Tistrella mobilis: one gene and its partner. The protein of the gene in region 1 interacts with the protein of each later gene in a pairwise test. Links are inferred from orthologs where the notes say so. Each region holds a gene or a part of one and is shown on either strand. Other genes may lie near its edges.

Region 1 (8,116 bases):
CCTGCCGCCGTGCCGGCAGACGCGCCGATCATGCTGGCCCCCGGGGGGCGGGCCCTGGTCCCGACCGGCCTCACCATGGCGATCCCGGAAGGCTACGAAGGGCAGGTACGGCCGCGCTCGGGCCTGGCCTTCTCCCAGGGCGTCACCGTGCTCAACGCCCCCGGCACCATCGATGCCGATTACCGCGGTGAGCTGAAGGTCCTGCTGGTCAATCTGGGCGATGCGCCGGTCGAGATCACCCGCGGCATGCGGATCGCGCAGCTGGTGATCGCCCCGGTCACCGCCACCCGTCTGGTCGAAGTCGAAGCGCTGGACGATACCATCCGCGGCGCCGGCGGCTTCGGCTCCACCGGGCACTGAGACAGAAACCCGGGCCACCGCGGAACGGCCACAAGGGGCCGGAGGTCCCGGACAGACCCGGGTTCATGAACAGGATCGAAACGGAAACGCCCATGCTCAGGCTGTCGAAGAAACTGCTGTTCGCGCTGGAAGCCGTGGTCGACATCGCCCACAACGGCGGTGCCGAGCCGGTCCAGAGCAAGGAGATCACCCGCCGTCAGGGCATCCCGCAGCGGTATCTCGAACAGGTCATGCAGCAGCTGGTGCATGCCGAGATCCTGGAAGGCGTGCGCGGCCCCCGTGGCGGCTACAGGCTGGCACGCGAACGACGCAAGATCACGATCGGCGACATCGCCCGCGTGGTACGCGCCATGGAGAAGGCCGACGACCCCATGGCCGATCCGGCAGGATCCGATCTGGGCCACAAGGTCGTCCGCCCGGTCTGGCAGGATATCCAGGACGAGCTGATGGAACGCCTGGACGGCATCACCATCGCCGATCTCTGTCAGCGCGCAGTGGAACAGGGCATCCGCAGCGAAGCCATGACCCGCATGGATTTCTCGATCTGAGGCGACGGCCGCCCCTGCCCCGCGGCCGCCCCCAAGAAGGAGCGCAGTCGACATGACCGATACCTGGCAGCCGACCCCCACTCACGGCCGTGGCCGGATCTACGACAACGTTATCGACACCATCGGCGACACGCCGCTGGTCCGCCTCTCGCGCCTTGGCGCCGCCAAGGGCGTGAAGGGTGAGGTTCTGGCCAAGCTTGAATTCTTCAACCCGCTCGCCTCGGTCAAGGACCGTATCGCCGGCGCGATGGTCGCCGCCGCCGAGGCCGAGGGCGCCATCGGCCCCGACACCGTGCTGGTCGAGCCGACATCGGGCAACACGGGCATTGCACTTGCCTTCGTCTGCGCCGCAAAGGGCTACCGGCTGATCCTGGCCATGCCCGAGAGCATGTCGATCGAACGCCGCAAGATGCTGAAGCTGCTGGGCGCCGAGCTTGAGCTCACCCCGGCGAAGCTGGGCATGAAGGGCGCCATCGCCCGCGCCCAGGAGCTGGTGGACGGCAATCCGAATGCGATCATGCTCCAGCAGTTCCGCAACAAGGCCAACCCGGCCGTGCACCGGGTGACGACCGCCGAGGAGATCTGGGCCGATACCGCCGGCAAGGTGGATGTCGTCGTCGCCGGCGTCGGCACCGGCGGCACGGTCACCGGCATCGGCCAGGTGCTGAAGCAGAAGAACCCGGCGGTGCGCATCGTTGCGGTGGAGCCCGAAGACAGCGCAGTGCTGTCGGGCGGCCTGCCCGGCCCGCATAAGATCCAGGGCATCGGTGCCGGTTTCGTGCCCGAGATTCTGGACCGGTCGGTGATCGACGAGGTGCTGACGATCGCCAACGAGACCGCCTTCGACTATGCCCGCACCCTGGCGCGGACCGAAGGTATCCCCTGCGGCATCTCGTCGGGTGCCGCCGTGGCGGCCGCGGTCGAAATCGCCCAGCGGCCCGACATGGCCGGCAAGACCGTGGTTGCGATCGTCCCCTCTTTCGCCGAACGCTATCTCTCGACCGATCTCTTCAACGGTCTAGAGTGATCCTGCCCGCGGCCGCGACGCTCTCGTCGCGGCCGCATCCTTCTGCCGCGGAATCCCGCCCGTCGTGGACGACATCGAACTCACAGACGCCGAAATCGAACGCTACAGCCGCCAGCTGGTGCTCCCGGAATTCAGCGAGGCAGCGCAGCTGGCCCTGAAACGCGCCCGGGTACTGCTGATCGGCGCAGGCGGGCTGGGGGCACCGCTCGGCCTCTATCTGGCCGCAGCCGGTGTGGGCACGATCGGTATCGTCGATGCCGATCGGGTCGATCTCAGCAATCTGCAGCGCCAGATCATCCACCGCACCGAGGATATCGGCCGGCCCAAGGTCGAAAGTGCCGCCCGCGCGATCCGGGCGCTCAACCCGGAGATCCGGGTCGAAGTCCACGACAGCCGGATCGATGCCGGCAACGCGGCCGCGTTGATCGGCGCCTATGATCTCGTCGCCGACGGCTCGGACAATTTCGACACCCGCTTCCTGGTCAACGATGCCTGTCATCTGCTGGGCCGCACCCTGGTCTCGGCGGCGATCCTGCGTTTCGACGGCCAGATCTACACCTTCCGCTCCCATGCCCACCGATCAGGCGGCCCACGCCTGCCCTGCTATCGCTGCCTCTACCCCGCCCCCCCGCCGCCGGGGCTGATCCCCAGCTGCTCTTCGGGGGGCATCATCGGTGCGCTGGCGGGCATGGTCGGCTCGCTCCAGGCGCTGGAGGTGGTGAAGGAGCTGACCGGCATCGGCGAGGGTCTTGCCGGCCGGATGCTGATCGTGGATGCGCTGTCCAACCGCTTCCGCACCGTCCGCCTGCCCGCCGATCCGGCCTGCCCGCTTTGTGGTGACCATCCGGTCATCACGACCTTCGGCGATAATAGTGCATGATGAGGCACGTTTATGATTAGTGACAGATCATATACTGGACTCATCCTCGAGTCGGGCAGCCTTACTCGTGTCCATTATGGCCTGGCCATGGCCGCGGCGGCGCTTGCGCTCTCTCAACCGGTGGTGTTGTTCTTCACCAACGCCGCCCTGCTGACCCTGCGCGCCCCGGCCCCCGACGGCAAACCGGGCTGGGCGACCTCCCCGCTCGCCCCCGAGCTCGCCGCTGCAGGCATCGCCGGTGATGCCGCAAGCTGGGATGCCGGTCTCACCGCCCGTGGAGCCGCCGGCTTCGAAGACCTGATCGAGGCCTGCCGCGACCTCGGCGCCCGCTTCATGATCTGCGACATGGGCCTGCGCGCCATCGGGCTGGAGCGCGGCGCGCTCAGGGACGACCTTCCCTTCGAAGAGGGCGGGCTGGTCAGCCTCTACCGGATCCTGGGCGACGCCGGACGGCTGGTGGTCATCTGACCCTCCAAAGACGAAGGGCGCCCCAAGGGGCGCCCTTCGTCTTTGGACTGACAGCCGGTAAGATCAGAACGGCAGCACCCGATCCGGCGGCGTATGGCCGTCGATGAAGGTCTTGATGTTGATCAGCACCTTCTCGCCCATGTCGATGCGCGACTCGAGCGTGGCCGAGCCCATATGCGGCAGCAGGACGGTGTTGTCGAGCTCGACCAGCTTGGGGTTCACCGCCGGCTCGTGCTCGAACACGTCCAGCGCCGCACCGGCCAGCTGGCCATCGCGCAGCATGCGGGTCAGCGCCGCCTCGTCGATCACCTCGCCACGGGCGGTGTTGACGACATAGGCGTCCTTCTTCAGCAGTCTCAGCCGCCGTGCCGACAGCAGATGATAGGTAGCCGGCGTGTGCGGGCAGTTGACCGATACGATGTCCATCCGGGCCAGCATCTGGTCGAGGCTTTCCCAATAGGTCGCCTCAAGCGGTCCTTCGATATCGGCGTGCAGACGGTTGCGATTGTGATAGTGGATCGACAGGCCGAAACCGCGGGCACGGCGGGCCAGCGCACGGCCGATACGGCCCATGCCGATGATGCCCAGGCGCTTGCCCCAGATCCGGCGGCCGAGCATGTGGGTGGGGCTCCAGCCGTTCCACTCACCCTTGCGGACCATGCGCTCGCCTTCCGGCACGCGCCGTGCCACCGCCAGGATCAGCGCCATCGTCATGTCGGCGGTATCTTCCGTCAGCACGTCGGGCGTGTTGGTGACGGTGATGCCGCGCTGACGCGCCGTGGCGAGATCGATATGGTCGGTGCCGTTGCCGAAATTGGCGATCAGCCGCAGCTGCGGCCCGGCATGGGCGAGCACGCCGGCATCGATCCGGTCGGTCACCGTGGGTACAAGCACATGGGCGGTCTTGACCGCCTCGATCAGCTTGTCCTGCCCGAACGCGACGTCGTCATGATTGAGCCGCGTGTCGAACAGCTCCATCATGCGCGTCTCGATCTGCTCGGGCAGCTTGCGGGTGACCACAACCACCGGCTTCGGCTTCACCATCGACACTCTCCCATAGACCGCCCACCTTGCGGCCGCCCAGCGTCCGGCCCCGGGGCGTATTATCCAGGCGTCCTGTGCCGGGCGCAGGAACGACCCCGCATCTGGCGCCCTGCCCGACGGCACCCGCCCGGTCCCCCTTTCTTAGCAAATCGGCCGGTGCGATACAAACCGGCCGACCGATTGCGTGACGATCCCCTGCAGCGTAAGGTCTGGAAAGCCCCGGCAGGGCGCTCCTTGACCAGGGTGGCCGCCGGCCGGCGCCGCACTTATGCTTTCAGGCCCGCCCTTCAGGACCGATCCCTCTCATGCCCGACCGCATCACCGCCCGCCCCCGTTTCGCCTTCCTGCTGACGCTGTTCGTCTGCCTGGCCATGATCGGAGGCGCCGCGCTGTTCTTCACGGCCGGCGCCGCCGATGCGCCCACCGCCGAAGAGGCGAAGGATGCCCCGGCCGAAGACGAAGGCGGCGCCAAATGGGTCGGCCGCAGTGCCGAACGGCCGCCGCTCCCGCGTTTCGTGTCACTGCGCTCTGCCGAGGTCAATGTCCGCACCGGCCCCGGCACCCGCTATCCGGTGGCTGCGATCTACAATCGCAAGGACCTGCCGGTCGAAGTGACCGCCGAATACGAAAACTGGCGCAAGATCCGCGATGTCGAGGGGGCCGAGGGCTGGGCACATATGAGCCTGCTGTCGGGCCGGCGCACCGCCATCATTCAGGGGGAGGTCCGCACGCTCTACAACCGCCCCGCCGCCGATGCCGTGCCGCTGCTGCGCGCAGAGCCGGGCGTCGTTGGCCGGCTGATGGCCTGCGAGCGGAACTGGTGCGAGATGGATATCGCCAACACCCGCGCATGGATCCGCCGCGACGAGATCTGGGGCGTCTACCCGGACGAAGATTTCCATTGATGCCGGAGACACGGCGCCGTCAGGCGCCGTGGTCATCACCCTCGGGCACCGTCTCGTCCAGACTCTCTTCCAGGCTGATGAGCGAGCGCCGGAACCGCGCCGCATGGGCACGCTCTGCACGGGCAAGGGTCTCGAACCACTCCGCTGCTTCGATCTGGCCCTCTTCGCGGGCCACACGCGCCATTTCGGGATAGACGCCGGTCGCGTCCTCTTCCTCGCTCGCAATCGCGGCGCGGAGATTTTCCGGGGTCGTGCCGATGGGAAGCCCGGTCGCCGGGTCGCCCCCCGCCTCTTCCAGGAATTCCAGATGGCCCAGGGCATGACCGGTCTCGCCCTCGGCAATCGACCGGAACACCGCGGCCACGTCGTTGAAGCCCTCGATATCGGCCTGACGGGCGAAATAGAGGAAGCGGCGATTGGCGGCCGCTTCAGACATAAAGGCCCGGATCAGATTGGCCTCGGTGCGCGTGCCGCCAAGCGGCGGTTCGGCGGCCGGGATGCGGTCGTCGGAACGGTCGGTCATGGGGTACTGGCTCCGTGGCTCTCCGGTTCGTGATCCCGCCGCCCCGCCCCCATGCCGGGCATCAGCGGACGCGGATGATCACGTCGACACGGGCGATGGAGGCATCGCCCGGCGGTTCGGGCAGACGGGCGATCTGGACCGCATCCCCGGGGATGTCCTGGAGATGGCCGCCGTCTTCATAGAAGAAATGATGATGGTGGCTGACATTGGTGTCGAAATAGGACCGGCCGCTGTCGACGACCAGCTCGCGCAGCAGCCCAGCCTGGGTGAACTGGTGCAGCGTATTGTACACGGTGGCCAGCGACACCGGGAGCGCCGCCGCCTGCGCCTCGCGGTGCAGCTCTTCGGCCGTCACATGACGGTCGGTGCCGTCGAGCAGCAGGCGCGCCAGAGCGAGACGCTGCTTGGTCGGCCGGAGACCGGCGGCCTTGAGCTTCTCGAGCACGGCGGTATAGGTGCGGTTGGTGGACATTCCCGGCTCTCGTCTTGTTGAAGGTCCGCGACGCGCCATGGGAAAGTCGCGTAGGGACGGTCAGTTAGCCAGGAATTTAGGTGCGTTCCATTCTGAGTGCAAGGCCGGAGACCGGGGAAGCCCCCCGATCTCCGGCCGGAAGATGCACATCAGTCACCGGTGCGGATGCGTTCGACGAGCTGACGCACGGTCGGGACGAAGCCGTTCGAGTAGAACGGATCTTCGGCGAAACGATAGGCGTTGTGGCCGGCGAACATCAGCTCGTGCTCGACATCCGAGCCATGGGCGATGTTCTGAAGCGTTTTCTGGATGCAGAAACTGCGCGGATCGGCCCGACGGCCGGTGGTGCCCTTCTCGTTGGCCGCCCAGTTGCTGAACTGGCAGGCCGACAGGCACCCCATGCAGTCGATCTGATCGATATGGATCTGCTTCGCCGCGGCAGGGTCGACGAAGATCAGCGTGCTGTCCGGGGTCTTCATCGCTTCGGTATGACCGTCGGCGATCCAGCCCTGGGCGCGTTCGAAATCATGCGCCGTGACATAGACCGGACGGCCGCGCGCACCGATCGGCAGCGCCACCTCATGATCGCCCACGGGCTCGGTGGTGTACGCGATCTGGCGATCGCTGCGGCCGCGGAGCTCCTGCAGGAAGTCGTTGTTGACCGCCGAGGAATAGAAGCCGGTCGGGCTGAAGCGGTGCAGATAGACATCCCCCGGCTTCAGCGTCCGCAGCCGCTCTTTCCAGGCGTCGGAAATCGGGCTCTCCTTGGTGAGCAGCGGCCGGGTACCGAACTGGAACGCCACCGGCGCCACCTCGGGGTCATCCAGCCAGTGCTCCCACTCGCGCAGATACCAGACGCCGCCGGCCATGATGATCGGCACGTTGGGGATGCCGATCTCTTTCATCAGCTCCCGCAGTTCCCGCACACGCGGATAGGGCGACTGCGGCTCGCGCGGGTCCTCGGCATTCGACAGGCCGTTATGGCCGCCGGCAAGCCACGGATCCTCGTACACCACGCCGCCAAGGTACTCGGCAAAGCGATGATAGGCACGCTTCCACAGCGCCCGGAAGGCGCGGGCCGACGAGACGATCGGGTAGTAGTAGACCCCGTGCTCGGCGGCAATCTGGGCCACGCGATAGGGCATGCCGGCGCCACAGGTCACGCCGTGGATCAGGCCTTTGGCCCCTTCCAGCACGCCCTGAAGCACCGTCTCGGCGCCACCCATCTCCCACAGCACATTGACGTGGATCCGGCCTTCGCCGCCCGCCAGCTCGTGGGCGATGCGCGCCTGGGTGATGCCGCCGCGGATGCCGTAGGCCACCAGCTCGCCATGCCGCTCGCGGCGGGTCTTGCCGTAATAGGTCTGCGGGATCGGGCGGCCGTCGGCGTCGAAACTGTCGGCATTCACACCCGAAAACGTCCCCACGCCGCCGGCTGCAGCCCACGCGCCGGAGCTTTCGCCGTTCGACACGGCGACACCTTTCCCGCCTTCGACCAAGGGCAGGACTTCCCGTCCGGACAGGAGGATGGGGTTCAAGGGCTTCACGATGCCTCCGCTACTCGTCCTTGCGTTCTTTTTGTTCAAAGCGACGGCCCGGGCCGGCGGTTCCGCCGTCCGATCCGCGCCGATGCGTTCGAACCGATCCGCCCATGGCCGGGCCTCGGGACCAGGCCTTGGGCAGGTTCGCCGGTTAACTGGCCATGGTTTTCCATGAAGTCCAGCCCTGCCCGCCGTGGTTTTTTGCACCGCACCCGCAGGCACGCGCCCTGGAAGCGAGGCAGTCGGCAGACATGGCGACGCCGGCCGGCGATTTCCTGAAGGGAAGGCCACCGGCCGGCGCGTCGTCATATCACGGAATGCGGGGCCGCGCGATCAGCGCGGGCCGCG
Region 2 (4,740 bases), 1.7 Mb from region 1 along the record:
TCGTCCAACTGACGAAGAACATGGCCGACCTCGTATTTCGGCCCGAAAGGCCCGAAGCATTTGATCTTCCCGACCGGAACGAATGGGGGAGCAACGGTAGCATGCATGATGTTTCTCCCATGAAAAGATGCGGGGAATCGTGGCTGAGATAGTGGACGGCGACAATCAAAATCGGACCCCTACGTTATACCTGGGCCGAAATTAATCCGTCCGTGGCTCTTTGCCGCTTATCCCCATCATCCGGGTTCCGCTTTCCGCGCCTCAAAGCCCCGCGCGGGTCAGATAATCGTCGCTGAGCGCCGCCACCGTTTCCAGCTGCTGGCCGAAGAAATGGTCGGCGCCCGGCACCACCTTGTGCTCGATGGTGATGCCCTTCTGGCTGTTCAGCTTCGTCGCCAGCTTGGTGACCGAATCGGGCGAGACGATGTCGTCGCGGTCGCCATGGATGATCAGGCCCGAAGACGGGCAGGGGGCGAGGAAGGTGAAGTCGTACATATTCGCCGGGGGCGCGACCGAGATGAAGCCGTCGATCTCGGGCCGGCGCATCAGCAGCTGCATGGCGATCCAGGCGCCGAACGAGAAGCCGGCGATCCAGCAGCCGGTGGCGTTCGGGTTGTAGTTCTGCATCCAGTCGAGCGCCGATGCGGCATCCGACAGCTCGCCCTGGCCGTTGTCGAAACTGCCCTGGGACCGGCCGACACCGCGGAAGTTGAAGCGGAGCACCGAGAAGCCGCGCGCCTTGAACGTCTGAAACAAGGTGTAGGCCACCTTGTTGTTCATCGTGCCGCCATGCTGCGGATGCGGATGCAGGATCAGCGCGATCGGCGCGTTTTTCGCCGTCCCGTGGTGATACCGGCCTTCAAGGCGTCCTTCGGGTCCGTTGATGATCACTTCGGGCATTGCTGCTCCCAGTATTGTCGTTGCCGACGTCAAAGCGCCCGGGCGGGGGCCGGTGATGACGGACAATCTTGACTGTTTCGGTCGGATATCCGTAGAGTCCGTGGAAACGACGTCGGGTCGCGCGCAGCGGTCGGGGCGCCATAACGGAGTCCGTCGCCGGACGCAGGGTGGCGGATGATATCACACGGTGCGAGGCCATGTTCAAGAGCCTGAAACGCGAGATCGACGTGGTGTTCGATCGCGACCCCGCAGTGCGCAGCCGGCTGGAGGTGATTCTCTGCTATCCCGGCTTCCACGCGATCATGATCTATCGCGTCGCGAACTGGCTGTGGCGGCGGAATTTCAAGCTGCTCGGCCGCTGGGTGTCGCATCTGGGCCGTTTCCTGACCGCGATCGAAATCCATCCCGGCGCCACCATCGGCCATGGCTTCTTCATCGACCACGGCATGGGCGTGGTGATCGGTGAGACGACCGAGATCGCCGACAACGTCACTCTCTATCAGGGCGTCACCCTGGGCGGGACCAGCTGGGAGAAGGGCAAGCGCCATCCCACCGTGCTGGAAGGCACCATCGTCGGTGCCGGCGCCAAGGTGCTGGGGCCGATCACGGTCGGCGCCGATGCCCGCATCGGCTCCAACGCCGTGGTGGTGAAAGACGTTCCCCCGGGGGCGACGGTGGTCGGCATTCCGGGCCGGATCGTCAAGGCCCGCGGCGGGCTGGACGAAGAGATGCGCCGCTTCGATGCCTATGCGATCGGCACCCCCGACCTGCCGGACCCGATGGCGCGGATCGTCGACGGGCTGTTGAGCGAGGTTCAGCGCCTGTCCGCCCGCGTGAGCGAGCTGGAGGCCGGGCTCGACCCCGAGGGCCATGCCCGTGCCGTCACCGATGCCGAGGCCCGGATTCACCGCCTGCCTGGGGCCGGCGACCGCCGCTGAGCGTCCCTGATCTGCGCCCCACCCGCCCCACAAACGCCAGGCTGCGCCCCATGCCCGACAGCTTCGACAGTGCCGCGATCGACACCGCCGACCCCGACTGTTCCGGGACCGCCGATCTGCCCCGGCGCGCCCGCCCGGCCCCGCGGGAGGCGGCGGGCGGATCGGGCGTGGTCCGGGTGGGGGCGCGGGCGCATTACGCCGTGGTGGCGATGGTGGAGCTGGCCCGGCGGCGCTGTGCCACGCCGACCTGTATTTCCGACATCGCAACCTGTGCCGACATCCCGCCGGCCTATCTGGAACAGCTGTTCCGCAAGCTGCGCCGGCGCGGCCTGGTGCGCAGCGCCCGGGGTGCCGCCGGCGGCTATTGCCTGACCCGCGCGCCCGAGGCGATCAGCGTCGCCGATGTGGTGGCCGCGGTCGAGGGCGGGGACGGCCGGCTGCGGGGGGTGGAGGGCCGGTTCGGCTGCGGCGTGGTCGCCCTCTGGCAGGCCGTCGATGCCGGGGTTCGCGCCCGGCTCGCCCAGGTCAGCATCGCCGATCTGGCCACAGGCCATAAGGATGACCACCCGTGACGCGCACCATGCGCCATTTCCTCGATCACAATGCCGGCGCGCCGCTGCTGCCGGCGGCGCGGGCGCGGATGATCGAGGTGCTGGATCTGGCCGGCAACCCGTCTTCGATTCATGCCGAGGGCCGCGCCGCCCGGGCGGTGGTGGAGCAGGCCAGGGCCGAGATCGCGGCCCTTTGCGGCACCCGGCCCGACCGGGTGCTGTTCACCTCGGGCGGCACCGAATCCAATGCCTGGATGCTGCATCAGGCGGAACCCGGCCGGCGTGCGGTTTCGGCCGTGGAGCATGACAGCGTGCTGGCGGCCGATCCCCAGGCCCCGCGCATTCCGGTGGATGGCCAGGGCGTGGTCCACCCGGATGCAGTGGCGGCCGTGCTCGACCGTCTGCCGGATGGCGGCGCCGGCGCGCTGGTCGCGGTGATGGCGGTCAACAACGAGACCGGGGTCATTCAGCCGGTGGCGGAGATCGCGGCGCTGGTGCATGCCCGGGGCGGGCGGATCGCCTGCGATGCCGTGCAGGCGGCCGGGCGGCTCGACCTCGGAACCTTGTGTGGCGCGGTCGATTTCCTGTCACTCTCCGCCCATAAGATCGGTGGCCCCAAGGGTGTGGGGGCACTGGTGGCGGGGCCGGAGGTCGAACCTGCGGCGCTGATCGCGGGCGGGCAGGAATTTCGCCGGCGCGGCGGCACCGAGAACCTGGCCGGCATTGCCGGTTTCGGGGCGGCGGCCGCGGCGCTCGGCGCCACGGATCTGGCCGCCGAAGGGCGGCGCCTGGCGGCGCTTCGCGACCGGATCGAGGCGGCCCTGGCCGCAGCGGCGCCGGATGCCGTCTTTCCGGGGCGGGATGCGGCCTGTGGCCGGGTGGCCAACACCCTGTCGGTGGTGCTGCCGGGCATCGCCGCCGAGACCCAGGTGATGCGGATGGATCTGGCCGGAATCGCGGTCTCGGCCGGCTCTGCCTGTTCCTCGGGCAAGGTGACGGCAAGCCCGGTGCTGGCCGCGATGGGGCTGGGCGATCTGGCCGGCCAGGCGCTTCGGGTCAGCCTGGGGGCCGGCAGCACGGCCGATGATGCCGAGGCCTTCATCGCCGCCTGGTGCCGCATGGCGGCCCGGCGCGCCAGGGCAGCCGAATGAGATCTGCGGGGCGCGTCCGTGCATGGGCGCCCCGCGACGGGACGACAACCGGGGGCCCCGATCGGGCCGGTGACGGAGACGTGATGCGATGACCGCTATGGAGGCTCCCGGCCGCATGAGCGACGATACCGACTGTCCGGCGGCGCCGATCTATCTGGACAATCAGGCGACCACGCCCATGGACCCGCGGGTGCTTGAGGCGATGATGCCCTATCTCACCACCCAGTTCGGCAACCCCCATTCCGCCACCCATCGCTGGGGCTGGGACGCGGAAGCCGCGGTGGTGAAGGCGCGCCGGCAGGTCGCAACCCTGATCGGCGCCGATCAGGGCGAGATCGTCTTCACCTCGGGGGCCACCGAATCCAACAACCTCGCCATCAAGGGGGCGGCGCTGGCGGCGGTTGCGGCCGGCAATCCGCGCCGGCATCTGGTGGTGAGCGCGATCGAGCATCGCTGCGTGCTGGCGGCGGCCGAGCGCATGGCCGCAGCCCATGGCTTCGAGGTGACCGTGGTGCCGCCCGGCCCCGACGGCATCGTGCGGGCCGATGCGGTCGCGGCGGTGCTGCGCGACGACACGCTGCTGGTCTCGGTGATGGCGGTGAACAACGAGATCGGCACCGTCCAGCCGGTCGCCGAAATCGCCGCCCGCGCCCATGAGCGGGGCGCCCTGGTCCATACCGACGCCGCCCAGGCGGCCGGGCGGATCCCGCTCGACCTGCGCCGTGCCCCCGTCGACATGCTCAGCCTGTCGGGCCACAAGATCTACGGACCCAAGGGCGTGGGCGCATTGTTCGTGCGCCGGGGGATCGAAGACCGCATCCAGCCGCTCTTCGACGGCGGCCGCCAGGAACGCGGCCTGCGGGCCGGCACCCTGCCGACCCCTCTGGTCGTCGGCCTGGGCGAGGCGGCCCGTCTGGCGCGTCAGGAAGGGCCCGAAGAAACGCAGCGCATCGGCCGGCTGCATCTGCGTCTGCTGGAAGGGTTGAGTGCTGCCGGGCTCAGGCCCGAGATCAACGGTGCCGCCTTCACCGGCACCGATGCCCCCGGCCATACCCCGCGGGTGCCGCACAATCTGAACCTGTCGCTGCCCGGCACGGAAGCCGACCGGATCATCCGGGCGCTGCCCGACATCGCCATGTCGGCCGGCTCGGCCTGTTCCTCGGCGGCGGTGGAGCCGTCCTACGTGCTCCGGGCGCTGAA

The links.
Region 2: the proteins of cysK (region 1) and cysE interact in binary tests that used the Escherichia coli proteins (3 or more experiments, as listed by UniProt). The link is inferred for Tistrella mobilis from one-to-one orthologs.

Annotation. Positions count from the first base shown.
Region 1 is NZ_CP121017.1:4,900,871-4,908,986, reverse strand. The notes cover bases 63-2,947. They hold cysK (cysteine synthase A), read left to right. Parts: upstream 63-960; coding sequence 961-1,935; downstream 1,936-2,947. Other genes in these bases: P7L68_RS27745 (hypothetical protein), read left to right, coding at 2,903-2,947; P7L68_RS27750 (ThiF family adenylyltransferase), read left to right, coding at 2,009-2,815; P7L68_RS27760 (Rrf2 family transcriptional regulator), read left to right, coding at 453-908; dut (dUTP diphosphatase), read left to right, coding at 63-360. In the rest of the region: more of dut, read left to right, coding at 1-62; more of P7L68_RS27745, read left to right, coding at 2,948-3,283; P7L68_RS27740 (2-hydroxyacid dehydrogenase), read right to left, coding at 3,347-4,327; P7L68_RS27735 (SH3 domain-containing protein), read left to right, coding at 4,633-5,232; P7L68_RS27730 (rubrerythrin family protein), read right to left, coding at 5,252-5,755; iron response transcriptional regulator IrrA, read right to left, coding at 5,817-6,227; P7L68_RS27720 (NAD(P)H-dependent flavin oxidoreductase), read right to left, coding at 6,377-7,774; pnp (polyribonucleotide nucleotidyltransferase), read right to left, coding at 8,102-8,116.
Region 2 is NZ_CP121017.1:3,239,187-3,243,926, reverse strand. Bases 119-2,967 are described here. They hold cysE (serine O-acetyltransferase), read left to right. Parts: upstream 119-1,097; coding sequence 1,098-1,838; downstream 1,839-2,967. Other genes in these bases: P7L68_RS20265 (cysteine desulfurase family protein), read left to right, coding at 2,407-2,967; P7L68_RS20270 (Rrf2 family transcriptional regulator), read left to right, coding at 1,889-2,410; P7L68_RS20280 (alpha/beta hydrolase), read right to left, coding at 262-900. Outside these bases: P7L68_RS20285 (DUF5397 domain-containing protein), read right to left, coding at 1-107; more of P7L68_RS20265, read left to right, coding at 2,968-3,540; P7L68_RS20260 (cysteine desulfurase family protein), read left to right, coding at 3,656-4,740.